DNA from 4 places in the Brucella sp. NBRC 12950 genome. Region 1 is predicted to be linked to each of the others. Evidence: predicted binding sites of a transcription regulator. Region 1 holds the regulator's gene; each other region holds the start of a gene.

Region 1 (7,721 bases):
GGCATGTTGAGGCGGTGGGTGCCTATTTCGCTTTTGTGCGGCATCCTTATGATGGTTTGTCTTCTGTCGCGGTTGCCGAGAGGCTTGCCAAAACGACTGGCATCATTACCTTGCCCGGCAGCTTCTTTGGTGAAAGCCAGGATGCTTTCCTGCGCTTTGCTTTCGCCAATGTCGATGTCGCAGGCATTGAGGCGACTGCTGCACGATTGTCATGTTTTAAAATGTGAAGCAGCAGGCCCGCGTGGAAAACCCCACAAAACCGCGGGCAAAGGCGATTGATACAAAGCTGTTACACTACTGTCATATGACTGTTATATAGAGCGCGTAGACGGCTGGTGACGCTTTCACGTCATGTGTCTTTTACAACAGGGGCTGGTGCTCATGAACAAGATGATTTCCTCGACCGCAGCGCTCGCAATTGCTGCAGTATTGTCGGTTTCCGCTGCGAATGCGCGCGATCAGATTCAGGTTTCCGGTTCCTCGACCGTTCTGCCTTATGCCAAGATCGTTGCTGAAACCTTTGGCGAAACCTATCCTAACTTCAAGACGCCGGTCATTGAATCGGGCGGCTCCGGCGCAGGCATCAAAGAATTCTGTAAGGGTGTGGGTGAAAACACCATCGATATCGCCAATGCATCGCGCGCCATGAAGGGCACCGAACTCAAGTCCTGCATCGACGCTGGCGTCAAGGAAGTTCAGGAAGTTCGTTTCGGTTATGACGGCATCGTCTTCGCAACCGACGCAAACGGCCCAGACTGGAAGCTCGCTCCAGTTGATGTTTACAAGGCACTTGCTGCCAAGCTCGTCGTAGATGGCAAGCTCGTAGACAATCCAAATACCAAGTGGAATCAGGTCAATGCAGACCTGCCGGATTGGGACATCACCGCTTACATTCCTGGCGAAAAGCACGGCACCCGTGAAGTTTTTGAAGAAAAGCTTCTTGCTGACGGCTGCAAGGAATCGGGCGCTCTCGACGAAATCAAGAAGACTGGCCTCGACGACAAGGCTTCGGCTGCTGCCTGTATCGCTGTTCGTAAGGACGGCAAGGCAGTCGACATCGATGGCGACTACAGCGAAACGCTGGCTCGCATCGACTCCAACAAGCAGGGCGTTGGTGTTTTCGGTCTCTACTTCTTCGAAAACAACGCTGACAAGCTGAAGGTTGCAACCGTCAGCGGCGTCAAGCCATCGGCTGAAACTGTTGCTTCGGGCGAATATCCAGTTTCGCGCCCACTGTTCTTCTACGTGAAGAAGGCTCACCTGGGCGTTATCCCAGGCCTGAAGGAATATGTTGACTTCTTCCTGTCCGAACAGATGGTTGGCCCAGAAGGCCCGCTTGCTGAATACGGTCTGGTTCCAGCGCCAGATGCAGAGCGTGAAGCTCAGCGTACTGCCTTCACTGAAGGCAAGGTAATGGAAGCTAAGTAAGCTTTGATCTGTGGAATGTGGGGAGAACCTCTCCCCACATTCTTCTTCTTTTGCGCATGTCGTTTAGGACGAGCGCATTCGCATGGACATTGTTGTGCTGGTTCACAGCATTTGTCTTAGTTTTGGGGCAACCGGGGAAATTGAATGTCCTTCTTTCTGGTTCTCGTCAGTGTTGTTGCAATCGGACTGATCGGCTTTTTCATTGGCCGTCAACGCGCCGTTGCACTCAATAAGGCGCAACCTGCAGCCGGATCAGGCGCAGGGGTAGAGAAAATGCATTCCCGCCCGCATTATCATGGCTGGTGGGTTTTCCTCGTTTCGGCTCTGCCCGCAATTCTGTTTCTCGCGGTTTGGGCGGTCGGCACGTCGGCTTATCTTGATCATACGGCAACTGCCCGTATGCCTGAGGCTGTTGAGGATGGCTCCTATTCAGAGCGCAGCTTGCAGCTCGGTATGATCCGCAGCCTTGCCGACGGTATCGTAAAGCTGACACCCGCCGAAATCGAAAGCTTCCCGCAGACCTATAAGGATGCGCGCGAAGTTCTCGGCTCAAAGGGCGTAGCACTTGCTACTGAAGGTCAGGACTATATGGTCCCGATCGCTCTCTTCCTTGAGCACGCCAACAAGATTTCTCACACGGTCGGCAGCGTTATTGCGCTGGTGATTGCCATAGCAGGCCTCGTTTTTGGTCTGTCGGGGATCAAACGTCGCACGCGCGCCCGTAATAATGTCGAGCGCATCGTGCTGTGGGGGCTCGTTGCCTCCTCCGGTATCGCGATCCTGACGACCATCGGCATTGTTTTCTCCGTTCTGTTCCAGACGGTTACTTTCTTCCAGTCGATCGCACCGATGGATTTCTTCTTCGGTACGGTTTGGGACCCACGCTTTGCAGCTGCAGGTTCTGGCGGTGAAGTTGGTCAGTTTGGTCTTATCCCGCTTCTGGCTGGTACGCTCTACATTGCTTTCGTGGCCATGCTGTTTGCAGTGCCCGTCGGTCTGTTCTCCGCGATCTACATGGCCGAATATGCGTCGCCGAGAGTCCGTACCGTTGTTAAGCCGCTGCTTGAACTTCTGGCTGGTATCCCGACCATCGTTTACGGCTTCTTCGCGTTGATTACGGTAGGCCCGTTCCTGCGTGATCTCTCGGCTGCCATTGCAGGCGGTCAGGGTTTCATCATGGCGCAGAGCGTGCTGACGGCAGGTCTCGTCATGGGTGTGATGCTCATCCCGTTCGTTTCGTCGCTGTCTGACGACATCATCACATCGGTTCCGCGCTCGCTGCGTGACGGTTCGCTCGGTCTTGGTGCAACGCGTTCGGAAACGATCAAGCGTGTTGTTCTTCCCGCTGCACTTCCAGGCATCGTCGGTGCCCTTCTGATGACGGCATCGCGTGCAATCGGTGAAACGATGATTGTGGTTCTCGCAGCCGGTGTTGCAGCGCGTCTTACGGCCAATCCGTTTGAAGCCATGACCACCATTACGGTCAAGATCGTCAACCAGCTGACCGGCGACCTTGAATTCGACTCGCCGCAGACACTTGTTGCCTTTGCGCTGGGTATCACTCTTTTCGTCCTGACGCTGATCATGAATATCTTTGCGCTCTACATCGTTCGCAAGTACCGGGAGCAGTACGAATAATGACCGATTCAACTTTCAATGCTGCTGGGAATGCCGTGGCAACACCCCAGCGCCGCGATATCGGAATCAAGCGTCGCTACGCTGCTGAACGCCGCTTCCGCCTCTATGGCATCGTTGCCATTGCGATTGGTGTGTTCTTCCTTTGCGCGCTTCTGTTCTCGGTTTTCTCGAAGGGCTACACGGCGTTCGGACAGACGACGATCTATCTGCCGGTTAAGCTTGACGAGCAGGTTATTGATCCGGGCAACAAGCGCGCGACCGATCCGAATGTGCTGATTACCGCAAACTACCCGCTTCTGGTCCGCAACGCGCTGGCTGAGAAACTCGGTGTGGCATCGACAGATCGCGCGCAATTGCGTGAGGTTGGCCGTTTCTTCTCTGACGGTGTTCGCGTTCAGCTTCGCCAGATGGTGATGGATAATCCATCGCTTATCGGGACTACGCAGACGGTTCCGGTTCTTGCTGCTGCTGATATCGACTCTGCTTATAAGGGCCAGATCGATCTGTCGGTTGCCGAGGCAAACCGTAAGGTTTCTGACCGCCAGGTCGCCTGGATGAAGACGCTGACTGGTGAAGGCATGATGAGCGAGGCTTTCAACTGGGGTCTGTTCACCAATGGTGCGTCCAGCCGTCCTGAAACCTCTGGTCTGGGTGTCGCGCTGGTCGGTTCCTTCTACATGATGCTGATTGTGCTGGTTCTTGCACTGCCTATCGGTGTCGCTGCTTCGATCTATCTTGAGGAATTTGCGAAGAAGAACCGCCTTACCGATCTGATCGAAGTCAACATCAACAATCTGGCTGCTGTGCCATCGATTGTGTTCGGTCTGCTTGGTCTTGCAGTCTTCATCAACTTCTTCAACCTGCCGCGTTCAGCCTCCATTGTTGGTGGTCTGGTGCTGACATTGATGACGTTGCCAACCATCATCATCGCAACACGTTCGGCACTTCGCGCTGTACCACCATCGATCCGTGCGGCGGCTCTGGGGCTAGGTGCATCTAAGACGCAGATGGTTTTCCATCATGTGCTGCCGCTCGCGGCACCTGGTATTCTGACCGGAACGATTATCGGTCTGGCTCAGGCTCTGGGTGAAACTGCTCCGCTGCTGCTGATCGGTATGGTGGCCTTCGTTGCCAATATGCCGACAACCCCGATGGATCCTGCAACGGCTCTGCCTGTGCAGATCTTCATGTGGGCCAATGAAGCCGAGCGTGCCTTTGTAGAACGGACATCAGGCGCTATTATCGTCCTGCTCCTGTTCCTGGCAGTAATGAACATTGCAGCAATTATTCTGCGCCGCCGCTTTGAGCGCCGCTGGTAAACGGGAGAGAAATGATGAATCTCATGACTGAACGATCTCTCGAAAAAGCCGTAGGAGAAAAGATGAACACCAACGCCCCCTCCGTTAAGATGCGCGGTGACAAGGTCTGCGTGTTTTATGGCGAGAAGCAGGCTCTGTTCGAAGTCGATCTGGAAGTTCCGGAAAAGATGGTCACAGCGCTGATCGGTCCTTCGGGTTGCGGCAAGTCTACCTTCCTGCGTTCGCTTAACCGCATGAACGACACCATCGAAGGTTGCCGCATCGCGGGCAAGATCACGCTCGACAACGAAGACATCTACGATCCGAAGATCGACGTTGTTGAATTGCGCGCTCGCGTTGGCATGGTGTTCCAGAAGCCAAATCCATTTCCGAAGTCGATCTTTGAAAACGTCGCCTATGGCCCACGTATTCACGGCCTTGCCCGCAACAAGACCGATCTCGAAGAAATCGTTGTCACCAGCTTGCAGAAGGCCAGCCTCTTTGAAGAGGTCAAGGATCGTCTGCATGATGCCGGCACCGGTCTTTCCGGTGGTCAGCAGCAGCGTCTGTGCATCGCGCGCGCTATTGCCGTCAGTCCCGAAGTGATCCTGATGGATGAGCCTTGCTCGGCACTCGATCCGATCGCGACCGCCAAGGTTGAAGAGCTGATCGACGAACTGCGCCAGAACTACACCATCGTCATCGTTACACACTCCATGCAGCAGGCCGCACGCGTTTCGCAGCGTACTGCCATGTTCCATCTGGGCAATCTGGTGGAAGTGGGTGATACGGACGTGATGTTCACGGCACCGACCGAAAAGCGCACGCAGGACTACATCACCGGTCGCTTTGGCTAATTAATTGGAACGGGAGCGGCGGCTGGTTTGATAACAAAGCTGTTTGGCTTCCCCGCAATTTACATTGAGGTCTATTATGGCGTCTCAGCATACTGTTAGCGCTTACGACGAAGAACTGCAGTTCCTCACGCATAAGATCGCCGAGATGGGCGGTCATGCAGAGCGCATGGTCGAGCAGTCCGTTGCAGCGATTGTCAATGCCGACAATGCACTTGCCCAGCGTGTTATCTCCGACGATCTCATCCTCGATGCAAGTGAGCGCGAGATTGATGATAAGGCCGTAATGATTATCGCCAAGCGCCAGCCAATGGCTGTCGATCTGCGTGAAATCATCGGCTCGATCCGTATCTCTGCCGATCTGGAGCGCGTTGGCGATCTTGGCAAAAATATTGCTAAGCGCGTTGCTGCGGTTTCGGAATCGCGCCAGCCGGTCAAGCTCTATCGCGGCCTTGAAACCTTGGCTGAGCTGGCACTCACCCAACTCAAAGACGTGCTCGATGCCTATGCAACGCGCTCGGTACAGCAGATCAACGTCGTTCGCGACCGCGATGACGAAATTGACTCGATGTACACTTCGCTGTTCCGCGAGTTGTTGACCTACATGATGGAAGATCCGCGCAACATTTCCGCCTGCACGCATCTTCTGTTTTGCGCAAAGAACATCGAGCGCATTGGCGATCACGCAACCAACATTGCTGAGACGGTCTATTACATCGTGACCGGTCTGCAAATGCCTGCGGAGCGCCCAAAAGAAGACCTGAGCCACGGTATCGTCGTGGACGAGGCGCGTAAATCCTAAGAACATCTGGCACCGCATTCGTGCGGTCCAGATGCCTGCATGAATATGAAAAACGCGACGGCACGCGGTCGATCGGGGGCTTGTATCTTCCGCTGCCTCAAGCGCATCCCAAAAAGTGCGAAGCGATTTTGGGAAGTATATGCGATAAAAACAAGTGCTTAGAGCATGATCCAATTTAGTCGGATCACAGGCGCTCTAAATTTTGGATAGGAAATACTGGATGTCACAGGCACCCAAGATTGCTGTGGTTGAAGACGAAGAAGCCCTGAGTGTACTCCTGCGTTATAACCTCGAAGCCGAGGGGTATCAGGTTGACGCGATGCTGCGCGGCGATGAAGCCGAAATCGCACTTCGTGAAAATGTGCCGGATCTTCTTATTCTGGACTGGATGCTCCCTGGTGTTTCCGGGATCGAGCTGTGCCGCCGTCTGCGCCAGTGGCCGGAAACAGAGCGCCTGCCGATCATCATGTTGACCGCACGCGGTGAAGAAAGCGAACGCGTTCGTGGCCTGAGCGTGGGTGCCGATGATTATGTCGTCAAACCTTTTTCGACACCGGAATTGCTGGCTCGCGTCAAAGCCATGCTCCGTCGCGCCAATCCGAGTGTCCTGTCGCATGTGCTGAAAGTCGGCGATCTTGTTCTCGACCGCCAGCAGCATCGCGTCTATCGCAAGGAAAAGGAAGTCCGTCTCGGACCGACAGAATTCCGCCTGCTCGAATATTTCATGATGTCGCCGGGCCGTGTCTTCTCGCGCAGCCAGTTGCTTGATGGCGTCTGGGGGCCAGACATTTATGTCGATGATAGAACAGTCGACGTGCATGTCGGACGTCTTCGCAAGGCAATTAATGTTGGTCGCGCGCTTGATCCTATCCGCACGGTACGCGGTGCTGGATACTCATTCGGATAACCAAATCTCGATTTGCAGAACCCTATACAAGCGGCTCGTTGCTGAAAATGCGACGGGCCGTTTTGCATATTCGGCAAGAACGTTACGACTCAGTTCCAACCTTCCGATTCGGAATTCAATATCCACAACGTGCCAAAACGGCCAGTATCACACGATGTTACAATGATCGTGACAAAGTTGAAGAGCCGGCGAAATCGAGGTCAAAAGCAGCATCGAAAAAGCTTAAAAAGACGCTTGCGTAAAATCTTGAAACATCGGCGAAATAAGGCAGTGATGTGGCCTGTATTTCAGCAAATTGAATCGCGTTAAATCAATAACTTATAAGATTTGCTAAATCACGTTAAGGATTTGTTAATAAATTTAAGGGGTTTGTGGGGAAAATTAAGCTCTGGATTCGGGTTCAATCTGCCTCTGTTTTGGAGGTGTCATGACTTTTGGAATTTGACCATTCGCCTTTTTTTGGCCTAAAAATTCTAAAACCTTGAATGCAATGAGTGACAGCAGAACGTTTATTTTATGATTTTCGTTCTATTTGGCTGGAGCGCCGGGCATCTTAGAAGGATGTGCAAAGGCTGCTCTGTTAGTTCAAATCTGCTGCATAGTTTTATGCGGTGGCACCACAGCCAGGTTTCAAACGCCTTTTGCGGGGCGGAGGCCAGGTTGGATCAGTTAAGGGTCCTAACTATGAGACTGAGCCGTTGACGCGCGCTTCGAAATGGAAATTGCCCGTTATTCTAGGGCTGCTGGTTGCGCCATTTTTGGTGACGGGTTGCACGACGACCAGTGGTACGACC
Region 2 (7,721 bases), on a different contig from region 1:
CATCAGTCCGGCAATAGGCAGAGGCATTTCCGCAAGCACTTTGCCATCGCGTATAACGACAAATCCGCCTTCGATTTCGCCCAAGCGGTTGGCCGCAGCGGCAATGTCCTCGTCTGAAACACCGACCACACAGATATTGTGGCTGTCGTGGCTGACCGTCGACGCGATGGCTCCGGCTTTCAGGCCAAAACCATGCACGAATCCGGTGGCGATATTGCCATTCTTGCCATGTCGCTCGACAACTGCGATTTTGACCACATCGCGCTCAAGATCAGGTTCCACGCCCTGCGGACCAACTTTAAGATCAAACTCGAGGCTTTCCGTGATGATCTTTCCCGGAACAATACCAATTGCACGGGTTTTGCCGCTGTTGGATTGTGATCTGAAGCTTGATGCACTGACGATAGGCGCTTTCACGCTGTTGCGCCCGACTTCCGCAACTGATCCACGCGTTGAGAACAGTTCTTCCGAAACCACCCTGCCCGCAGACAGAACGATTTCAGCATTGCACCCTTCAAGACTGTCGACGATCACGAGATCGGCGCGTTGCCCCGGCGCAACAAGTCCGCGATCAAACAGCCCGAAAGCGCGCGCTGCCGAAACACTTGCCGCGCGATAAATCGCCAGCGGCTCTACGCCTCCAGCGATAGCCGTTCGGATGAGATAATCAAGATGGCCCTGATCAGCGATATCGAGAGGATTGCGGTCATCCGTGCAAAGCGCCAGAAACTGCGAGTGCCTTTCAGTGATGATTGGCATCAAAGCATGCAGGTCTTTGGAAACCGAGCCTTCACGCACCAGCACATGCATACCCTTGCGCATCTTTTCCAGCGCTTCTTCGGCACTGGTCGCTTCATGCTCGGTGCGAATACCGGCAGCAATATAGCCATTCAAATCTAGCCCACGCAGAAGCGGCGCATGACCATCAATATGACGTCCCTGAAAAGCCTTGAGCTTTGCCATGCATTCAGGGTCTTTTGAAAGCACACCGGGGAAATTCATGAACTCAGCAAGGCCTATGACCTTCGGATGATCGGCAAAAGGCAGAAGATCATCGATCAGCAGTTCTGCACCGGATGTTTCCATATGCGTCGCAGGTACACAGCTTGAAAGCTGCACCCGAATATCCATGATCGTTTCCAGCGAGCTATCGAGGAAATATTGCAGGCCTTCTACGCCGAGAACATTGGCAATCTCATGTGGGTCGCAAATGACCGTTGTGACGCCCTGTGGCAGCACACAACGATCAAATTCATGCGGTGTCACATTGGACGATTCAATATGGAGATGCGTATCGATAAAACCCGGCACAACAATGCGACCGGAAATATCAATTTCCTGCTTGCCTTGATACCTACCGAACGTTCCCACAATACGATCACCGCTGATCGCAACGTCGCTTTCAACCAGTTCGCCGGTTACAAGATCGAAGAAGCGGCCACCTTTCAACACGATATCGGCGAGCTCACGACCGGCACCCTGATCGATCATCTGTTCAAGCATTGGCACACTCCATTCAAATCATTTTCGGAATCAATTTCCCGAAAATAACATAAGGAAGCTGTTTCAACGCTGATATTCAATCATACGGCTGCGGTTGAGTACCAATTCAACGCTATTGCCGCCAAGCAAATGGACGCAAATGCGCTTGTTCCATGGACCATCCCGCAACGTGAACAAAGCTCTACCATTACCGAGATCTTCAAGCGGCATAACCTGACGCGTAGGTCCGATACCCATTATGATATGGCCATTAGCGATGGTGAAAGATGCACCGTAGAGCGGAGCGCTCCAGTGACCGTCAAATTCTTTACTGACTGGTCTCGCCTGAACTGGAAGCAAGTCTCGCTTCACATGGCCGATTTCGCCTTGAAGTACCTCACCGTTCCAGCGCAATTTGAGTGGCGAGGATGGCGATAACGAAGAGGCCCAGCCCTCTCCTATATCGTAGAGCCGATCTTCAGCACCGAGATAATTGGCAACGCCGCCGCGCATCTCAAGCCAGATTGGACCTGAATCAGCGACGTATAACCCATCAGGGATAGCTGTCGCCATTTCAGGGAGCGAAAGCCCGTTGAGTTCAGCCATGCAGTCGCGGGCAATTTTATATGTATCTGCATCATCGCGATTACAGACAACAATCATGCCTGTTTTGTCTGCGGGGTCGAGGAGGAAATAACTTTTATAGCCGGGATGTGATCCTCCATGGCCGACGAAGCGCTTGCCATTTATTTCGTTCCACCGCAGGCCAAGGCTATAGCCTGTCGGACGACCGTCGCTCAAAAAGTGCTCAGCTGAAAGCGTCGAAAGCAACCCACTAAATGCACCTTCACCCTTAAGGAGCGCTTGCGCCCAGTTGGTGAGAGCCATTCCACTACCCGCTAGGTTGCCCGACGCCGAGAGATGCAAACCTGCTGAACTTTCCTGCCATTTATCTCCGTCATTCCAAAAGCCGGGGACCAGCTCTTTGACCGGGTCGGCCCAGACATCTGGCACTTCAAGGGAAGTGTTCAGCACCGCATTGATTTCAGATCTCACAAAGTCGTTGAAACTTAGTCCTTTGCGCTCCAGTGCCGCTTCAACCAGCCTATATCCCGTATTCGAATAAGAGATTTCACTGCCAGCATTAAAGTTCAGCCGCGTCATCGACGACAGAAAGTCGATAAGGCCGTCCGCGTCCGTATGCGTGTAGACCGACAAGCCTAATAAAGTCAGACTTTCGCGTACATCGGGTAGACCTGATGTCATATCAAGTGCGCGTCCGACGGAAACATCTGCCAGTGGGCTTTGCAGTTCTGGAAGGTGATCGCCAAGCCTGTCATTCAGACTGATTACATCAGCCTGACGCAACACCATGGCGCAAAAGATATGCTTGGTGATGGATGCATATCGGACGACCGTATTGGCCGTAAAAGGCATTCCGGAAGGCAGGCATTCCAAACCACCTGCATAGGCGAACTTGACGCCATGGGCGTCAAATCCGATGATAACACCGCCGGGTTCATTCCTGCTCCAAGTTCTGGAAAAAACTTTTGCAGACAAAGACGCTGCATTCCAGTCAGCATGAATGGGCATGGAAACTCCGTCAGGCGGTTCATGAAACCGTTAGCGGCTCCATGTATGCGAATGTTATCATGTTCGTTTGCGTAGATTGCCTGAAGATTAAGTGAAAACTCCGGCAGCATCGTAAAACCGACAGCAGATAATTCGGATTCTTTCTCCCGCGCAAGCCCCTGAGAATATTGAATTTTATGGGTTACTTTTAATAGTGCCTTAAATGCATTATCGCTTATGTAATTGGAGGCGCTATGAATGGCGGTTTTGTGAGGCGACTAACGACATATCTCTACTGACTTCTTTTCGTCAGAGATCGCTTGGTTAGATATCCACATCTTCTCCCCAATATTTATCGATTCTGTTTCGTTTTTTTTCCTTTTAACGATTAAAATTTTCGAATTTATTCCATTATTGCGAGTGAGAAGTTGATCCCGAGCACAATTGCGGTCATAAAAGTGTAATAACCATAATGCAGGTTCCGGCACCTTGAGCGGTAAATTCGCTCTTGATGTTTACGTAACCTCATTTCCGAGGAGGAAATATGCTTACCCGTCTGATCACGACTTCAGCGCTCACCGGCGCTCTTGCTCTCACCATTGGTTCACAGGCTTTCGCTCAGACGGAGCTAAGCTGGTGGCACGGTATGACTGGCGCCAACAACGAAATGATCATTGAGCTTACAAAAGAGTTCAATGAAAGCCAGAGCGATTATAAGATCGTTCCTGTTTACAAGGGCAGCTACCCTGAAACGTTGAACGCAGGCATTGCTGCATTCCGTTCCAAGCAACCGCCAGCAATCATTCAGGTTTTCGACGCTGGTAGCGGTGTCATGATGGCTGCCGAAGGCGCTATGGTTCCTGCTGCAGAAGTGCTCGAAAAGGGTGGATTCAAGTTCGACAAGTCGCAGTACTTGCCAGGAATTGTTGCTTATTATTCAAAGCCAGACGGCACTATGCTGTCTTTCCCATACAACTCGTCTTCGCCGATCCTCTATTATAATAAGGACGCTTTCAAAAAAGCAGGTCTTGACGAAAACAACCCGCCAAAGACCTGGCCGGAAGTTTTTGAAGCAGCTAAGAAGATCAAGTCGAGCGGAGCATCTGCTTGCGGCTTCACCTCGACATGGCTCACATGGATTCAGACTGAGAATTTTGCTGCATGGAACAACGTTTCCTACGGTACCAATGAAAACGGCCTCGGCGGTACCAACGTCGAACTCAAGATCAACGAGCCACTTTTTGTTGAGCACTTCCAGGCAATCGCCGATCTCGCCAAGGATGGCACCTTCCGTTATGGCGGTCGTACATCTGAAGCCAAGCAGCTTTTCACCTCCGGAGAATGCGCAATCCTGACGGAATCATCAGGTGGCCTTGGTGACGTTATTAAGTCTGGCCTTAACTACGGTATCGGTCAGCTTCCTTATTATGAAGGCCATGGCCCACAGAACACAATTCCGGGCGGCGCCAGTCTCTGGGTGTTTGCTGGTCTCAGTGATGACCAATACAAAGGCATTGCGCAGTTCTTCAACTTCCTTTCGCAGACCAAAATTCAGCAGAAGCTACATGAAAAGTCCGGCTACCTGCCTGTGACCATGGCTGCCTATGAAGCAACCAAGAACTCGGACTTCTATGAAAAGAACCCGGGTCGCGAAACGCCAATCCTTCAGATGATGGGCAAGGCACCAACGGAAAACTCCAAGGGTGTGCGTCTCGTTAACCTGCCACAAGTTCGTGATATTCTGAATGAAGAATTCGAAGCGATGCTCGGCGGCAAGCAGGATGCAAAGACTGCTCTCGATAACGCTGTAAAACGCGCGAACGAAGCGATTGCTGCAGCTCAATAATCTGATGAACTAAAGCGTGCCGCCTGCCCCAAGGGTTTGGCGGCACTGCTATCCGCAAGGAAACTCCCCGTGCAGAAAGTCACGTTTCCAAATAAAATCTTACCCTACGTCCTGCTGGCACCGCAGATCATATTGACTGTGATCTTCTTCTTCTGGCCAGCAAGTCAGGCGATTTATCAGTCCTTCATGCGTGAAGACGCATTCGGGCTCAAATCTACATTCGTTGGGTTAGCCAATTTTACCAATGTGCTAGCCGACTCGAATTATCTTCATTCCGTTCAGGTTACGATTGTCTTCAATCTTCTGACCGCTTTTGTTGCCATGGGCGCAGCCTTGTTGCTTGCAACCGCTGCCGACCGTGTCATTCGCGGCAAGACATTCTATCGTACCCTTCTGATCTGGCCTTATGCGGTAGCGCCCGCCGTTGCAGGTATGCTGTGGTTGTTTATGTTCAATCCAGCGATGGGCACGCTCGCCTATCTGCTTCGCAGCAGTGGTTTTGCATGGGACCCGTTGCTCAATGGTAATCAGGCAATGGCTATGATCGTGGGTGCTGCAGCCTGGAAACAGATTTCCTACAATTTCCTGTTCTTTGTCGCAGGACTTCAGGCAATTCCGAAATCGCTTATTGAAGCAGCGGCCATTGATGGCGCGCGCGGCGCGCGGCGTTTCTGGTCGATCGTATTCCCGCTTCTGGCGCCAACCACATTCTTCCTGCTGGTGGTCAATACGGTCTACGCGTTCTTCGATACGTTCGGCATTATCCATGCTGTAACCGGCGGCGGCCCTGCCAAAGCCACTGAAACCCTGGTCTACAAGGTTTATAACGACGGCTTCGTCAATCTTAACCTCGGCTCCTCCTCGGCGCAGTCGGTTATTCTGATGATTATCGTGATCGCCCTGACCGCATTCCAGTTCCGCTTCATTGAGAAGCGCGTGCATTATTCGTGAGTGAGGCGACCATGATTGAAAAACGCCCAGTCTCAAATCTGTTAGGCCATCTGATCCTTATTATCGGGATCATCGTGGTTGCCTTTCCGATCTATTATACCTTTGTCGCTTCGACACTTACCTCAGGCGATATTATTCGCCCGCCAATCCAGCTTCTGCCCGGTGGGCATATGATAGAGAACTATGGCGACGCTATTTTCGGTGGCGTTGAGCGTGTGGTTGGCGTGAGCCTCGAACGGCTTCTATGGAACTCGTTCGTTGTTGCGATGTTGATCGCAGTCGGCAAGATTATCATTTCTTTCATGTCGGCTTTCGCGATTGTGTTCTTTCGCTTTCCGTTCCGCATGTTCTTCTTCTGGATGATCTTCGTCACGCTCATGCTACCGGTCGAAGTACGCATCCTGCCGACTTATAAGGTCATCGTCGATCTTGGCATGATCGATACCTATGCAGGCCTCACGCTACCTCTTATGGCATCGGCCACAGCGACGTTCCTCTTCCGTCAGTTCTTCCTCACCATTCCGGGTGAGCTGGTAGAAGCTGCACGAATCGACAATGCAGGACCGTTCCGCTTCATGCGCGATATCCTGTTGCCACTGTCAAAGACGAATATCGCCGCCCTCTTCGTCATTCTCTTCATTTATGGCTGGACCCAGTATCTTTGGCCGCTGCTCGTTACCAACGATGCGAAAATGAACACCATCATCATCGGCTTGCGTCGTATGGTGGATTTCGCTGATGCTTCCACACCGTGGAACTACGTCATGGTAACGGCCATTCTGGCTATCATACCGCCGATCCTCGTTGTTGTGCTAATGCAGCGCTGGTTCGTCAAAGGTCTCGTGGAAACGGAAAAATAATGAGCAAGATCATTCTTGATAATGTCCGCAAGAGCTATGCCGGCGGTATTGAAGTAATCAAAGGCGTTTCGCTGGAAATCAAGGACGGTGAATTCGTCGTTCTCGTCGGTCCATCTGGCTGCGGCAAGTCTACACTTCTGCGCATGATTGCAGGCCTTGAAGGCATCACTGCGGGCACAATTTCTATTGGTGATCGCGTTGTGAACGATGTGGAACCGGCAGAACGTGACATCGCAATGGTATTTCAGAACTATGCGCTCTACCCGCATATGTCGGTTCGCGATAACCTCGCCTATGGCTTGAAGAACCGTAAAACGCCAAAGGACGAAATCGAGCGCCGCATCGCCAAGGCTGCGAAAGCACTTGAAATCGAGCAGTTCCTTGATCGCAAGCCCCGTCAGCTTTCTGGTGGTCAGCGTCAGCGCGTTGCTATGGGTCGCGCTATCGTGCGCGAACCGGCTGCATTCCTTTTTGATGAGCCACTGTCGAACCTAGACGCAAAACTGCGCGTGCAGTTGCGCGTTGAAATCAAGCGTCTCCAGCGGTCGCTTGGAACAACCAGCGTGTATGTAACTCACGACCAGATGGAAGCCATGACCATGGCAGACCGTCTAGTGGTGCTGAACGCAGGCAATATCGAACAGGTTGGCACGCCAATCGAACTATACGAAAAGCCAGCTTCGACCTTTGTTGCGACCTTCATCGGCTCACCGTCCATGAACCTTCTGGAAAGCGGCGAGAAGAACCTTTGGCAGCCGGGCAAGGCTATAACGCTTCCTTCGGACAAATACACGTTCGGCGTGCGCCCGGAAGATATTCGCATCATCGAGAACGGTGAACCGGAAGCCGACGGATTCAATGCAGAAGTTCGCATCGAAGCCATCGAACTCGTTGGTGCTGAAAGCTATATCCATAGTTCACTCACTGACGGCAAGCCGCTGATCTTCCGCGTTCAGGGCCGTTCTGAACATACGATTGATGAAGTTGTGAAGATTGGTGCGTCGGCAAAA
Region 3 (7,721 bases), on a different contig from region 1:
GCCGCATAGGTTCCAAGTCGCTGCCATGTCTCCATCTGGCGCTGGTCGCCACGCTTGGGGATTTGCAAACCCCAGTCGACTTCGCCAAGCGGATGAACTGTGTAAGGCGCAAAGTTTTCTTTTTCGAGGCGAGGTTCAGTACCTGCCTTGGAGAAAGCGTTCCAATGCGCATCCAGTCCTTCGCCTAGCGAGGAGATGATGCCAATGCCGGTTATGACGACTTTATTGCTCTGCATGGTTCGGTCTGCCCGTAAATGCTGTGCTCAAGAATGCTTGCTTGTTCCAGAAACGGAATCAGGGCGAACACGGATGTTCACCCTTCAATACCGTCAGCTTGCGTGGCTGTTCAGCCCTTCTTGGCTGCGACCAGCTCGTCAATCTTGGCGCAGAGGTTCTTCAGAACGAAGTATTCTTCGGTCGGAGCCTTGCCTTCGTTCACTTCCTGCGTCCACTGTTCCAGCGGAATCTTGATGCCGAAAGCTTTGTCGATAGCGAATACGATGTCGAGGAAGTCGAGGCTGTCAATGCCAAGATCGTCGATGGTGTGGCTATCCGGCGTGATGGTGTCACGGTCGATTTCGCTGGTTTCGGCGATGATGTCGGCGACTTTGTCAAAAGTAGAGGACAAGTTTCGATTCCTTTATTCTTGGCGATGCCTCAACAGGCATGCGTCTGAGTATCTGCGCGTGTCTAGCGTGTTTCCGGCGATAGGGAAAGTCATATTGCTTTCACAATAGCCAGAGCGTTAATTGCGCATATAAGGTGCCTGCTAGGCTAAGCGCAACATAAAGCGAATTACAAAATTTTGAAATATTGTTGGAAAAGAGTTGTTCACGGTTCGCTTCTTACTCGCTTTATGAAGTACCAAAGCCCGACCGCAGTACAGGCAAGCATCACAATCGCGAGCGCATATTGTACCGGTCCATTGCCGGAAGCGATGGCTGCGAGACCTGATGCCGCACTTCCCAGAGTTCCCAGTGCTTCGGGGTGTTTAAGCACAGTCTTAACCGCCGTATCACATTGCTTTGCTTTGGGTGAAGCGTTGGCATTCGGTTTTGCAAGTTCTGTTACGGTTGGTGTCGCTGCCAGCATCAATGCGCGTGACCGAACCCGTTCAACCCGGGCCAGCCAGCCCGCGCCAAATGTCGAAGCTGTGGACAATCCTTTAAGCCAGGCGGCGCGAGCATCGCAAAGCGCATTGATAACCGCCTCGGGAGAGCGGCCGGAAAGGGCGGAAATCGTTTTGACGCCAATGACCCCATCCTGGGGCATGTTGAGGGTGGCCTGCAATGTTTTGGCAGCTCTTCCGGGGCCGGAGTTCACAGCAAAGTCGAACACAGCATAATCAATACCTGACGGAAGACTGTCACCGTCGATCTTGTTCCAGAATTGCTGTTGGTAGATTTTCGTTGCGGTTGAGCTTGAAAGGCTCTTCACGTCGGCAGCCGAAACTGTATGGCCTTCCCATGCGGAAAGTGTAGATAGAGTAATTCCCATATTCGTGGCGCCGCCGGGATCGCGAGGATTGTCAACATAGCCGCCTTCTTCACTAAAAATATAGGGTATAACTTTTTGGAAATTTTCCTTCATTGCTAAAAATCCTAATTTATATAATGAAGATAAAGTAAGTATTATTGATATGGTTAGTTTAAACTATCGTATGACGGAATAATATTTATTTGTTTCTGTATTCCCCGAATAAAATTGGGTCGTAATTTGATCGGGGCGAAGCGGGTATCGATAAGATTATTCTTCAAATAGAGATGGTTAAGCCCGAGTGGCGATTGAATTTTTTCAAGGCGTGGATAGCGCAAGCATCTTGAGCCGCTTTGGTATAAGCGCTGATTTGATGCATTCAGATCAAAATGCATTCTAAGGGGCAGTGTTGCTGCGAATGCCTCTTGCGCAGGCTCAAATGATACGGCTTGATGCGGCTCTCATAAATGCATCAAAACGGGCGAACAAAGTGACATCGGAAATTTTCGGATATGCACCGGACGGGCAGGCGGTTCATCGGCTTACGATCGCAAACGGTCCACTTGAAGCAAAAATCATTACATGGGGCGCATCCATACAGGATCTCCGCATGCAAGGGCATGATGCCCCTTTGGTCATAGGTTATCGTGACTTTGCGGACTACCCGGCGCATTCGCCCCATTTAGGCTCGATTGCCGGCCGTTTTTCCAACCGCATCCGCAATGCGCGCTTTGTGCTCGACGGAAAGGTCTATGAGGTAGAGCCGAATTTTCAGGGAATCCACAATCTGCATGGTGGCAGCAAAGGTCTCGGAAATCGTGTCTGGAAAATCACCGGCTCAGGTGCTGATTTCGTGACACTTGCGACGCTTGCGGCCGATGGCGAGATGGGTTTTCCGGGTAATCTCAACGTGAGCTGCACTTATATGCTCAACGCAAAAGGCACATTGATTGTGCGTTTGGAAGCAGTGACCGATAAGCCAACAGTCTGCAATCTCTTGCACCATAGCTATTTCAACCTCGACGACGGCGGCGAAGGCGATATTCTAGATCACCATCTCAAGATTGAGGCTGATGCCTATATGCCGGTCGATGAGGCACTGATTCCTGATGGGCGTGTTTTGCCGGTCAAAGGAACGGCTTATGATTTCCGGGATTTCCGCCCTATCCGTTTCGAAGAGGACGGCAAACAGGTCGAGTACGACAGCAATTTCTGCATGACGGCTGCGCGCGGCCCGTTGCGGCCATGCGCTTCCGTTAAAGGAGCTCGCTCAGGGATTAGGCTTGATATCGAGACGACAGAACCTGGCGTTCAGTTCTACGCGGGCAATACGATGGCGAATGATTGCATTGGTCTGACCGGAAAGCCTTACGGCAAACATGCAGGTTTTTGCCTTGAGCCGCAGGTCTGGCCCGGTTCTCTCGAATATCCATACGTGCCGCAGGCAATTCTCCGTCCGGGCGAAGTTTACGCCCAGACAAGCCATTTCACTTTTTCGCGGGATTAAATCACGCTGAATAAGCGGCGCGCGCTGTTTCCATGGGAGCAAGCGCGCCGCGGATTTCAACGACCCGAGCCGCAACTGCGTGGGCTTTGTGGGCAGCATCGACAGGTGACAGGCCTTCGAGGCGTGCAGCAAGATAACCGCCGTTAAAGCTGTCGCCAGCGCCTGTCGTATCAACGGCATTGGCTTTCACAGAAGGAACAAGCGTTTGTCTGCCATCGGCAATGATGAGCGCAGGTTCGGTGCCGTCTTTGACCACGATTTCCTTCACACCCAATCCGATCAACCGATCAGCGCAGGCTTGAGCGGTTTCGTCGCCAAATAGTGCCTGTTCGTCGGGGAAGGTCGGCAGGGCAATATCCGCGATCTTCATTGCTTCGCTGATGATCTTTTTCGCTTCTTCCCCATCCGGCCAAAGCTGGTGGCGGAAATTGGGGTCAAAAGCAATAAGCGCGCCTTCCGCGCGGCATTCGCGCAGGGTTTCAAAAAGCGTTTCCCGATGTTCTGGAAACACAATTGCTACCGAAATGCCGGAGAAATAAATCATATCGCGCCCGGCAAGGCTGGCCTTCAGCGCCTGACGGTCGCTTGCAAGGCGCTTTGCAGCGGCATCGCTACGCCAATAGGTAAATGAGCGCTCCGCACCATTGAGCGTGATCGCATAAAGTCCAGGGTGTACACCCTGAATGACCGGGCTTTGCGCAATGCCAATGCCATTGGAAGCAAGGAATGCCCGTTGCTTCTGCGAGAAATCGTCCTCTCCGAAGGCACTGACATAGTCCACGGGGTATGATTGCTCGGTCAGAGCGCGCATGTACCAGGCCGTATTCAGCGTGTCGCCGGCATATCCCATGCGCCATTGATCGCCATCATTGCCTGAAAGCTCGATCATGCACTCACCGATCGACGCAAAACCACCCATAGTCATCTCCTCATTTTTAACCGGACGTAGGCCTATACCAATTTGCCGTGATGTAAAATCCCGATGTCATCTACCCTTTATCGACTTGCCACATTCCGCGTGTAAGCATCGCGCCAAAAGAGGAATCACTATGCGTTACGCGATTTATTTCACGCCGCCGTCGGGCGATGCGCTTCTTAAAGTGGCTGCAAACTGGCTTGGGCGCAGCGCGTTTAGCGGTGAGGCGGTAAAGGTTCCGGCGATTCGCACTCTTGCCGCAGAAGATGTCGCAGCATTGACAGAAGAGCCGCGTCGTTATGGTTTTCATGGGACGCTGAAAGCGCCTTTCCGGCTGGATGAAGCATATCAGGAGAGCGATCTGCTTTCGGCGCTGATGTATTTTGCGTCATCAAGCGCACCGTTTGTGATCCCGCGCTTGAAACTGCAGGGCATTGGCCCGTTCTTTGCGCTGGTGCCTGAAGAACCGGTTGCAGAGCTCAATCAGCTCGCCAATGATATCGTAGTGTCATTTGATCGTTTTCGTGCGCCTTTGCGTGACGCGGAAATCGCCAAACGCCGTCCAGAGCGTCTGAGCGAAGCGCAGCGGCAGAATCTTGACCGTTGGGGCTATCCTTATGTGTTCGACGAGTTCCGCTTTCACATGACGCTCACCGGTCCGGTGGAGGAGAAGCAGCGCTCACAGGTGGAGCGCACGCTCGACGATTTTTTTGCACCCGTGCTAGAGGATCAGGTCGAGGTAGCCAATCTGGCTTTGTTCGTTGAACCAGAAAAAGGTGCACCGTTCGAGATTCATTCGCTGCATCCGCTGACGGGTGGTAATAAGGTGTCGAAACGGTCTTCGCGGGCCGTGGGGAGGCCTTGAGGAATGACGACGGAAACAGTTCTTAAAAATGCAAATGTCGTGTTGCCTGATGAAGTTATCAGCGGCACCGTTAAAATCGTTGATGGCATTATTGTCGACATCACGTCTGGTTCGTCCGTATCTGGCGAAGATATGGAAGGCGATTATCTGACACCCGGTCTGGTAGAATTGCACACTGACCATTTGGAAGGCCATTATGCACCGCGCCCGAAGGTGCGTTGGAATCCGATTGCAGCAGTTCAGGCCCACGATGCGCAGATTGCGGCTTCCGGTATTACGACCGTGTTCGATGCATTACGGATCGGCTTTGATCAGGAAGCGCAGACGGGTATCGATGATATGCGCAAGCTATCTTCGGCAATTGCTGAAGGTCGGGAAGCGGGGCGCTTGCGTGCGGATCATTTTCTGCATTTGCGCTGCGAGGTTTCAGCGCCTGATTGTTTGAGCGCATTCGAGCGCTTTGGCGTTCACCCACTGGTCAAGCTTGTGTCGCTGATGGATCATGCACCCGGACAACGCCAGTTCACGGATATCGAGACCTACAAATCTTACTATATGAGCAAGCTCAAGGTCTCGGAAGAAGAGTTCATTCGCTATTGCGAAAAGCGCATGGGGCAATCGCAGCAATATTCGGCATCGACGCGCAAAGCAATTGCCAATGCCTGCACGGAACGTGGCATTGTCCTTGCCAGCCATGACGATGCAACAGTGGATCATGTTGCAGAAGCAACGGAGCAGGGCATTCGCGTGGCCGAGTTTCCGACCACGCATCTGGCCGCAAAGGCATCGAAAGAATCCGGGATGTCTGTTCTGATGGGCGCGCCAAACGTGGTGCGTGGCGGTTCGCATTCCGGCAATGTTTCGGCGCGAGAACTGGCCGAAGCGGGTCATCTCGACATCATTTCTTCGGATTATATTCCGGCAAGCATGATGCAATCGGCGTTTTTCATGGCTGACGTGATGGATGCAATCACGCTCCCACAAGCAATCAAATTCGTTTCAAGCAACCCCGCGAAGGCCGTTGGTCTTCAGGACCGAGGCGAAATTGCTATTGGTAAGCGTGGCGATCTGGTGCGTGTGCAGATTGCCGAGCATGTGCCGATCATCCGTACTGTTTGGCGTGAAGGACGGCGCGTGATCTAGAGCGCATTTCGAAAAGTTCGAAGCGGCTTTCGGAACAAGATGCGCTTAAATACAAATGGGTAGAGCATTTCCAATAGCTCAATCAAAACAGGAAATGCTCTAGAGAGCCGTGCGCCCTGTTGGGCGCACAAAGGTCGCTCTTAAAGCGTCATTCTCATCATATCAAATAGTGGCGTCTGCCAGCGAAAGTATTCCTGTTTCAGCATCTACTGACAGCTTCAACTCTTTATAGCTGTTGATGCTCTTATGCGATGTTTCTGGTGAATGCGGATGTGTGGCAGTCACAACAACGACGCGTGCGCCAGCAGTTTCGCCGGCAACAATGCCCGCAGGCGCATCTTCAAACACAAGACAATTGTGCGGATCGAAGCCAAGCCGCTTTGCGCCCAGCTGGAAGCATTCAGGGCTTGGCTTTCCGCGCTGAACATCTTCCGCGGAGACGATTGTTTTTGGCATTGGAAGGCCAGCAGCCTGAAGGCGACGGCGAGCCAGCTCGATTGGCGCAGAGGTTACGATTGCCCAGCGGTCTTCGGGTAGTGAGTTCAGGAAGTCTAGCACGCCTTCAATCGCGACGATGCCATCAAGATCTGCCATTTCCGCATCAAGCAGGATTTTAGCTTCCGTATCTGGATCAAGATGCGGCAAGCCGAGCCGACGGACAGTATCGACCGCACGCACGCCATGAATTGTTGGAACAAATGTTACCGGATCAATGCCATGACGGATGGCCCATTGGCCCCAGACGCGCTCGGTTGCAGCAATAGAGCTAAGCACAGTGCCGTCCATATCAAACAGAAAGGCGTCGAACGGCTTATCGAAGGGGGACAGATCGGTCAAAATAAGGTCCTCGGAATTTCATGCCAATTGTGGGCCAAGAATCGGGTGGGTTTGTTCGCCAGAGATCATAATGCGGAAATGCGAGCAAAGTCACAGTATTCAACGGATGAATCGCGTTTGTCATGGCGTGAGTATGAAAAATCGGATGCGCCACCTATATTGAGAGTGCTGGATCTGGCGACAAAACTTGATCATTTGCCATCTTTGTGGCTTTTTGCGCCACCTGACACCACCTCTAAAAGACGAGAACGAATAGCGGCGTGAATCGCTTTCTCAGGATTGTTGTTTAAATGACTGAAATAACAGATAAAAATCGCAACTATCCGGATTATCGGTTTTCGGTCGCGCCAATGCTCGACTGGTCTGACAGGCATTGTCGCTATTTTCATCGCCTGTTTTCCAAACATGCGCTGCTTTATACGGAAATGGTTGTGGCTGACGCCGCGATCCACGGCCCGCGCGACCGTCTCATGGGGTTTGACAATACCGAGCATCCTATTGCTTTGCAGCTCGGTGGCTCTGATCCCGTAAAATTGCAGGAAGCGGCACGCATCGGCGAAGGTTTCGGTTATGACGAAATCAATCTGAACGTCGGATGTCCATCTGATCGCGTTCAATCGGGAACGTTCGGCGCGTGCCTGATGCAGACACCTGATGTCGTTGCGCGTTGCGTTGCGGCGATGAAAGAGGTTGTTTCTGTGCCGGTCACGGTGAAGTGCCGGATTGGCGTTGATGACCAGGATCCAGAAGCTGCACTTGATGCCGTTGCAGATCAGGTGCTTCAAGCGGGCGCAGATGCGCTTTGGGTTCATGCCCGCAAAGCATGGCTGAAAGGCCTGTCACCGAAAGAAAACCGCGATATTCCGCCACTTGATTATGACCGTGTTTATCGCCTCAAGCAGCGCCTCAACACGCCGTTTGTGGGCATCAATGGCGGTATAGGCACGCTGGAAGAGGCTGCTTTGCATCTCAACCAT
Region 4 (7,721 bases), on a different contig from region 1:
GTTCGATTCCTGAGCTGCATATTTTAAACATCAATTATACCAAGGCGGCTCAAGATGCTGACGTATCACGCCTGGAACAAGTTCAGTTGCCACTTGAGCTTGAACAAAACTCCATGAGTCATACTCGTGGAGTTTTTGCATTAACGCGCATCCCGGAAAGGGTGAAACGCGCTCTACAGCATAATTCCTTAAACTTGAATCAGTTTAAGGAATTATGCTGTAAATTTAGAGTGTTAGAGAGACCTTTATGCGCCCGAGAGGGCGCATGGCGCTCTAAAGCTGGATAAAAGAAAAGCCGTTATGGTCCTCACCACAACGGCTTTTCTTTGAATATGCGGAACGCCAGCTGCATAAACGGGGGCGTCTGCGCGGCATTCTCGCTGCCCACTTCATACGGGGAGATTGAAGCGGGCGATGAAGACCACTTGCGGGGCGGGTTGTGGTCTTCATATGCAAAACGCCGATGAGCGATTTTAGTTCCGTTAGGATTTTATTTTTTTACAATAAAGTTCGAGACGGTGATGAACGATCTCATAACCGAGCGTGCGGGCGATTTCTTCCTGCAGTTTTTCGATCTTGTCAGAGCGAAATTCGACGACCTCGCCACTGTCCATATCGATGATATGGTCATGATGGGCGCCGCTCGCCTGTTCAAAGCGCGACGGCCCGCCAGCAAAAGCATGACGATGAATTGCGCCGCGCTCTTCCAGCAGCTTCATTGTCCGATAGACAGTCGAAAGCGAAATGCTGGTATCGATCTCGACCGCGCGCCGAAAAATCTCAAGCGCATCCGGATGGTCTTCCGTTTCGGTCAAAATATTGAGAATGATGCGGCGTGGCCGTGTAATTCGGACCCCAGCCTGCCGTAGCTCATACTCATAATCGGGTTTTTTGTGCGATTCACTCATAGCGCGATTATGCACCTCCCGAGCGCCAGTTGCAAATTTTCGCAACTGGCATTGGAACATCTCCCCAGACCATTTATCGATCACGCCTGCTGAGGAACCCTTTTCATCGTGTAATCACAGATAGACGAGGGGCGAAAGGCTCAGAACCAGCCCTAGGAAAGCAACAGAGCTGCGCCAGTAAAACAGGCCCCAAAGACCAAAAAGGATCCCTACCGGCGCCGTATAAACACAGAAAATGACGAGGTAGCCGTCGCTACCCACGCCGAAGAAGACGATGTAATAGAAAATGAATGCCGTCACGGCCCCAAAAATCAGGGATATGATCGCCGAGAAGCACCAATTCCGCTTTCTGACAGATTTCGATTGGTTCATGCCCGGCCAGTTCCTCGATTAAGTTCCTGAGCAGAACAAACATAACGGCACGCCGGCAATATAAGCGGCTAAGGGGCACCCATCCGGAAATACGTGCCAGCCGCAGTGCCAAAGCCACCTGATGTTGTCTCATCGCAAAACGGTGTCGGAACATTGAGCGTAGCCCCGTCGAGACGCAACACCAGAGGGCCACCGTCACCTTTGAATTCAGCCTCACTGGCTGATTTCTGCTCAAGCGCACCACTGAAGCTGCATACCCAGGTGCCGTTTGCCTGATCGGCAACATCAAGGCTCACGGTGAGCTTGCCGGATTGGTCCTTCTCGACATTAATGACGCCCCAGGCATTGCTCCATTTGCCTTCAAGCGAAGTGTTGTCGACAACCGACACCCAGTTCAGGAACTCCGCGCGCATCTCTGTACGGTCATGCAAGCCGGTCAGTCTGTTGTCCAGATTGGACAGATTGCTTTCAAATGCTTCAGACCGGGTCTTGATAAAGGCGGCCTGATCGTTGCGAAGCGCTGTCTTCAAGGCCGGGCTGGATCTTTCAAGCAGTGCAGAATAGGCCAGCGACATCGCGCGATCCGCTTCGGCAATATCCGGCTTGGAGCAAATTGCTTTTTCCGTTGCGCTCGAAGCTTTACCACAGTCGAACCCGGCCTGAGCCAGTGCCGGAACCTGCAAGGGTGCGTAAATTCCCAAAGCGGCGCTTAAGATAAAGGCGTATTTCGTAAGACGCATTTTTTCACTCTCAGTATTCTAGCGGTTCGACTTGTGTCGACCTGTCTTTAATCGGGAGTAGATTTGTCGCAAACATTATCAGTTACTTATTTCATTAAGCGACGTTGAGATGGAATGCTAGAGACATCAGGCATCTCAAAAAGTGCGCGTGCATGTTTGCCACAAATTGACGTCATATCAATTTGCAAGTCGATCGATTTGATTGAGGTTGTTGAAATGACTGGTACGCCCAAGGGGAATCGAACCCCTGTTTGCGCCGTGAGAGGGCGCCGTCCTAACCGCTAGACGATGGGCGCGGAGCAAAAGCTACTGCCGATATAAGCCTGAAAAGGCCCGAGTGCAATCAAGAGCACAATAATATGCTAAAATTGAAAAAGGCGGCATCGCTGCCGCCCTCAATCTCATCGATTACTCGACATTGCCGAGTTTAATACGGCCAACGATGCGAGATTCGCGATAGTCGTAAACGATAATTTCCGTGCCGCCATCCGGCAGCAATGTTTCCAGCGAAAGCTGCTGACCAGAAAGGCTCTGCGACAACAAGCGTGTGCCCGGTGCAAGTTCGATCTGCGATTCGATCAACTTGACTGGTTCCGGCTGAGGGGGTGCAATTGCAGCCTGTCCTGGAATGTCGGAACGGGCAGCTTCGGTCTCTGTTGCGTCCGGAGCACGATTGATCTTGTAGACAACTGCGACAAGCACAGCCATAAGACCAATCAACATAACACCGATGGAAACCGCAAGCAGACGGATCATCTTGCGACGGACTTTCTCCATCGCTGGATCAAGCGGGGGTTCCGGCTGTTGCTCTTCCGGATAATAGCCCTGCTGATAGTCCTGATATCCGGAATCCTGCTGATTCTGATATCGGGGATAGTGTGGATCCTGCATTAAATGACTCCGGTTCATGCACCCGCGTGGGCGCGTGATAACGAAGGGAAGAGACAATTGAAAGAACTAATTGCCGACCTCGATGCTGCAGGCAAAAGATTAGACCAGTGGCTGGCCGCAGCATTGGGGCCGGAACTCTCCCGCAGTCGCGTCCAGTCCCTGATTGCTGATGGCCATGTGACCATCGATGATGTCCCTGCCAGCGGCGCAAAGCAAAAGCTGCGCGAAGGTATGAAGATTACCGTCGTGCTGCCAGAGCCTGAACCTGCCGACCCGCAAGGCGAAAACATCCCGCTGGATATTCTCTATGAGGACGATGATCTCATCGTCATCAACAAGCCCGCAGGCCTGGTTGTCCATCCGGGCAACGGCAACTGGACGGGAACGCTCGTCAATGCCCTCATATATCATTGTGGCGATAGCTTGTCCGGCATCGGAGGAATCCGTCGTCCGGGCATCGTTCACCGGCTCGACAAGGATACCAGTGGCGTCATGGTCGTTGCCAAGAACGACCATTCCCATCGGCATTTAAGCGAGCAGTTTGCAGATCATGGCCGTACCGGCGATCTGGAACGCGCCTACCTCGCGCTTGTCTGGGGCATGACCGAGCGTCCGCAGGGCTATATCGACGCCCATCTTGGCCGCTCGCATCGCGACCGCACCAAACAGGCAGTCGTCAACGAAGAACGTGAAGATGCCCGCCATGCCATCACACACTATTCGACGATTGAAAAATTCGCCCCGCGCGAAGATGCGACAGCCTTGGCCTCGCTCGTCGAATGCCGCCTTGAGACCGGACGCACCCACCAGATCCGCGTCCACATGGCTCATATCGGCCATCCTCTCGTCGGCGACATGGATTATGGCAGCGCATACAAGACCAAGGCAAACAAGCTGCCTGAGCCACTGAAAAACGCGGTGCAGGGTTTCCATCGTCAGGCGCTACATGCCTTTTTGCTGGCATTCACCCATCCGACAACGGAAGAAATCATGCGTTTTGAAGCGGATGTACCCGAAGATATGGAGCAGCTTCTGGAAAATTTCCGCCAGCACTCTATATAATACTGATAAATCTAGCAGTTTCACACTGCATGAAACGACCTGTAAAAATTGCATTTTCAGGGCGGAAACACGGTATCTTGAAAGGTTGCAGCCCATTTGGTGCAGCCCTTTAAGCTTGGGCAACTGTTCACATTCTAGTGACACATTGTTTCATGAGGTTAAGGATCGTGTTTTCGCCAAAATCATACCTATATATGTAAGCTCACGATGGAAGTGCAGGAGGCAGCCAGCGTGACAGGTTCGCCAAAAGGGAGCCTGAAATTATAAAGGAGGGTGCTCTATGGCCCAGGTTAATCTCCCAAGCATCACATCCGGTGACGGTGGCCTAACCCGTTATCTGGAAGAAATTCGCCGCTTTCCAATGCTTCAGCCGCAGGAAGAATACATGCTGGCGAAGCGCTATCACGAGCACACTGATCCGAAAGCCGCACACAAGCTGGTGACCAGCCATCTTCGCCTCGTCGCGAAGATTGCAATGGGCTATCGCGGTTATGGCTTGCCAATTGGCGAAGTCATCTCCGAAGGCAATGTCGGTCTCATGCAGGCAGTCAAGCGCTTCGAGCCGGAACGCGGCTTCCGCCTGGCCACATATGCGATGTGGTGGATCAAGGCTTCGATCCAGGAATATATCCTGCGTTCGTGGAGCCTTGTGAAGATGGGTACGACTGCCAACCAGAAGCGCCTGTTTTTCAATCTGCGCAAGATGAAGAGCAAGATTCAGGCGCTGGACGATGGCGATCTCAACCCCGATCAGGTCAAGCAGATTGCGACCAAGCTGAAGGTTAGCGAAGACGAAGTGGTGTCCATGAACCGCCGTCTGTCGGGTGACGCTTCGCTCAATGCGCCACTGCGCGCAAGCGAAGGTGAATCGGGCGAATGGCAGGATTGGCTCGTTGACGATAGCAGCAGCCAGGAACAGGTTCTGATCGAGCAGGACGAACTGGAAAGCCGCCGCTCGCTGCTTGAACAGGCCATGGACACGCTCAACGAACGTGAACGTCGCATCTTTGAAGCCCGCCGCCTTTCGGAAGACCCAATGACGCTGGAAGATCTTTCCGGCGAGTTTGGCATCAGCCGTGAACGCGTGCGCCAGATCGAAGTGCGTGCCTTTGAAAAAGTACAGGCTGCCGTCAAGGCTGCAGCTTTCAAACAGCAGAAGGCGTTGAACCATGTCGAGGAAGCTCACGCCTGAAACTGATAATTTTCAGACCCTTCTACTGCCGCAAAGTGGGAAACCGTTTTGCGGCAGTTTGCTTTTGAAATGTATCAAGAAAAACAAAGTCTGATTTTCATACAGGATCGGGTTTCGAACCGCCTAAGCATCATTCAATGCAACCTGTCATCCAACCGATAAAAAACCGTCAAATAACTGTAATGGAATGGCTTTAGGCAACGTGACGTGTTTCACCGAAGCCTGAAGGTCTCCCAATGAAAAAGCTCCTGCTTGCTGCAACGCTCGCTCTTACTGCTGCCACTGCTGTATCTGCGTCTGAATATGTCTCTTATCTGGACTATCCTCAGAAAGAGCAGGACGGAAAAGAATTCTTCACTGCCATTGAAATCCCACAGGGCAGCTTCACCAAATACGAAATCAATGACAAGACCGGCCACATCATTGTGGATCGCTATCAGTCGATGCCAGTCGTCTATCCGGCCAACTACGGCTCGATCACCAGCACGCTGGCAGGCGACGGCGATCCGCTCGACGCGCTCGTCTACACCCGCGAACCAATTGTTCCAGGCGCAATCATCAAGGTTCGCCCAATCGGCGTTCTCAAGATGATCGATGGCGGCGAGACCGACGATAAGATCGTCGCTGTCCCTACCTCGAAGATCGACCCGACCTATGACAACATCAAGGAAATTGCCGATTTGCCAAAGATCGAGCAGCAGCGCCTTGAAGCTTTCTTCCGCGTCTACAAGCAGCTGCCTGAAGGCCGCAAGTCTGTTGAACTCGGCGGCTTCGATACTGCTGAAACCGCAGCAAACGAAGTAGCCAAAGCGATCAAGGCTTTCTCTGAAAAGAAATAATCAAGCGTATATCGCTAAAACGAAAAGGCCGCTCAAAGCGGCCTTTTTTTAATTTCGTCTCGTTTAGCTTGCGCCCAGGACGTCGTTGAAGACTTTCTCGCCCGGAACACCTTTTTCAAGGCTGATCAGTGCGCGACGGCCATTGCGATAGGAAATCGGAATATCGATCCACTGCAAACGACGCATCAGCGAAAGATTGGTATCCTGTGCAGTCTTTGCGTCATTAAGCCAGATAATGAAGAAATTATCCGCAATCTTGGAAGGAACTGCAATCAGCGGATTGCCAGCTGCCTGTTCCGTATCTTTGAACGTTATACGCTGCACATTATCGACGACACCGCCGGCAAAATTATCCGGAACGGTAAAGACCATTTCGATCAGATGGCTCGCTGGAATCGACTGATCCGTATTTTTGCGGACCGTCATTTTCAGCTCAACCTTGCTGTCAGGCATGGTGACGCTGGCGCGAATAGCTGGGGCTGCGGGTTCACCCTCACTCGGGCTTTCCTGAATCTCCGACCAGACGACATTGCCACGTTCAACAGAACCCGATTCCGTGCCTCCACGCTCTTCATAAAGCAGCGCCTGCTGGCCAACGGCCACGGCCTGCTGAGGCTGCTGCTGATTCTGGGTATTGGTTTGTTCGGCACCAGGCGTTGAAGCCGCGGTCGACTTGCCTTCACCCAAACCGTTCTGACCGCCCGATGGACCGTCATCGACTTCGCTGCCATCCGGCATCAGACGCTGCGTCATCTTCTGTTCTTCAGGCGTTGACGGCTGCTGACCGGTTTGTGTCTCGCCCGTCTGCGGCTGTTCGGAGCCTGCAGTCTGTCCCGCCGGAGGCGTTTGCCCGTCAGGCTGTTGCGCTGTACCGCTATCCCCGCTTGCCGGTGCGTCGCTGCGACCAAGGCTTGATGCCAATTCCTGAAGCTTGTCCTTGTTTGCCCAAACACCATAGCCTGCGCCACCAAGAGCGAGTACAGCAATAAGACCGATGATTAGCCCCTTGTAGGAACGCTTTTCCTTCGGGCTGCTGCGTTCGGTATATTCACCGCGACGTGCAAAGGCCTTCTCGTCTGCGCGATTCTGGTCGCGTTCCACTCCCCAGTCATCGCGACGACCGGGCTGAACCTGCGATGCTTCATCTTCTTTGTCATGGTCATCATCCGAGTAGCGGGGCTCGGTTGCGATCTGCGGTTCGCGATCTGCATAAGAAGATGTGTTTGCCGCACGCGTTGATTCGTGCAGAAAATCTTCCAACGGATCGGTCTGGGGTTCTTCAAAAGCCGGTTGGGAAGCTGGAGGCGCATAAAAGGCTTCAACTTCTTCAATAGCGTCTTCGAGGATTTTGCGCTGGCGAACAGCGACAACTTGCGAGGCATTCGCCGTCACAAGCTTCTGTTCAATCGTCGCGCGTGCCTTTGCATAGACACGCTGCCGCAGTTCAGGCGATTTGTCTGCCTGCGCATCGATTGTCTTTTTCAGAACCGCTACAAAATCCGCCATGCCGTTTTACCCAGTTTCCGCGAGTTCGAAATGCAGTAAATGTCTCAATAATCACAATAATCGATGGAAAGCAAAGGTTGCGGCAACGATTAAGTGAACGCTTTCAAAATGATCGCGAAAAAACCTTAAAAAAATACCCGGTCCGCCATGATGACAAACCGGGTGTTTTATTTTTGCAGAACCGAAGTTCAGATCAATCAATCCTGAAATG

What was found. The regulator PhoB, encoded in region 1, activates phosphate uptake and scavenging genes when phosphate is short. The targets are predictions, from matches to a motif close to TGTCATNNANCTGTCAT.
Positions count from the first base shown of each region.
Region 2: a site for PhoB is predicted at 3,503-3,519, ahead of ugpB (sn-glycerol-3-phosphate ABC transporter substrate-binding protein UgpB). Genes of this name have one in related genera too.
Region 3: a site for PhoB is predicted at 3,967-3,983, ahead of QSJ70_RS10135 (DUF1045 domain-containing protein). Genes of this name have one in related genera too.
Region 4: a site for PhoB is predicted at 5,333-5,349, ahead of QSJ70_RS19890 (inorganic diphosphatase). Genes of this name have one in related genera too.

Region 1 covers NZ_BSQC01000004.1:172,359-180,079, reverse strand. Annotated here, with positions in the region: gene QSJ70_RS08225 (aminotransferase) at 1-227, shown strand, start outside; gene QSJ70_RS08220 (PstS family phosphate ABC transporter substrate-binding protein) at 382-1,428, shown strand; gene pstC (phosphate ABC transporter permease subunit PstC) at 1,573-3,066, shown strand; gene pstA (phosphate ABC transporter permease PstA) at 3,066-4,385, shown strand; gene pstB (phosphate ABC transporter ATP-binding protein PstB) at 4,448-5,221, shown strand; gene phoU (phosphate signaling complex protein PhoU) at 5,298-6,020, shown strand; gene phoB (phosphate regulon transcriptional regulator PhoB) at 6,241-6,927, shown strand; gene QSJ70_RS08190 (cell wall hydrolase) at 7,626-7,721, shown strand, end outside.
Region 2 covers NZ_BSQC01000002.1:434,164-441,884, reverse strand. Annotated here, with positions in the region: gene ade (adenine deaminase) at 1-1,503, opposite strand, end outside; gene QSJ70_RS04960 (serine hydrolase domain-containing protein) at 1,567-3,075, opposite strand; gene ugpB (sn-glycerol-3-phosphate ABC transporter substrate-binding protein UgpB) at 3,599-4,900, shown strand; gene ugpA (sn-glycerol-3-phosphate ABC transporter permease UgpA) at 4,970-5,851, shown strand; gene ugpE (sn-glycerol-3-phosphate ABC transporter permease UgpE) at 5,863-6,711, shown strand; gene QSJ70_RS04940 (sn-glycerol-3-phosphate import ATP-binding protein UgpC) at 6,711-7,721, shown strand, end outside.
Region 3 covers NZ_BSQC01000005.1:127,914-135,634, reverse strand. Annotated here, with positions in the region: gene QSJ70_RS10160 (beta-ketoacyl-ACP synthase) at 1-236, opposite strand, end outside; gene QSJ70_RS10155 (acyl carrier protein) at 347-628, opposite strand; gene QSJ70_RS10150 (glycoside hydrolase family 108 protein) at 832-1,590, opposite strand; gene QSJ70_RS10145 (aldose epimerase family protein) at 1,967-2,983, shown strand; gene QSJ70_RS10140 (sugar kinase) at 2,985-3,902, opposite strand; gene QSJ70_RS10135 (DUF1045 domain-containing protein) at 4,033-4,764, shown strand; gene QSJ70_RS10130 (alpha-D-ribose 1-methylphosphonate 5-triphosphate diphosphatase) at 4,768-5,907, shown strand; gene QSJ70_RS10125 (HAD family hydrolase) at 6,070-6,744, opposite strand; gene dusA (tRNA dihydrouridine(20/20a) synthase DusA) at 7,035-7,721, shown strand, end outside.
Region 4 covers NZ_BSQC01000012.1:176,557-184,277, reverse strand. Annotated here, with positions in the region: gene QSJ70_RS19930 (sensor histidine kinase) at 1-13, shown strand, start outside; gene QSJ70_RS19925 (ferric uptake regulation protein) at 483-908, opposite strand; gene QSJ70_RS19920 (hypothetical protein) at 1,023-1,280, opposite strand; gene QSJ70_RS19915 (lysozyme inhibitor LprI family protein) at 1,349-2,020, opposite strand; tRNA gene QSJ70_RS19910 (tRNA-Glu) at 2,242-2,316, opposite strand; gene QSJ70_RS19905 (hypothetical protein) at 2,429-2,911, opposite strand; gene QSJ70_RS19900 (RluA family pseudouridine synthase) at 2,915-3,973, shown strand; gene rpoH (RNA polymerase sigma factor RpoH) at 4,254-5,165, shown strand; gene QSJ70_RS19890 (inorganic diphosphatase) at 5,402-6,004, shown strand; gene QSJ70_RS19885 (transcriptional regulator) at 6,068-7,510, opposite strand; gene QSJ70_RS19880 (adenylosuccinate synthase) at 7,708-7,721, opposite strand, start outside.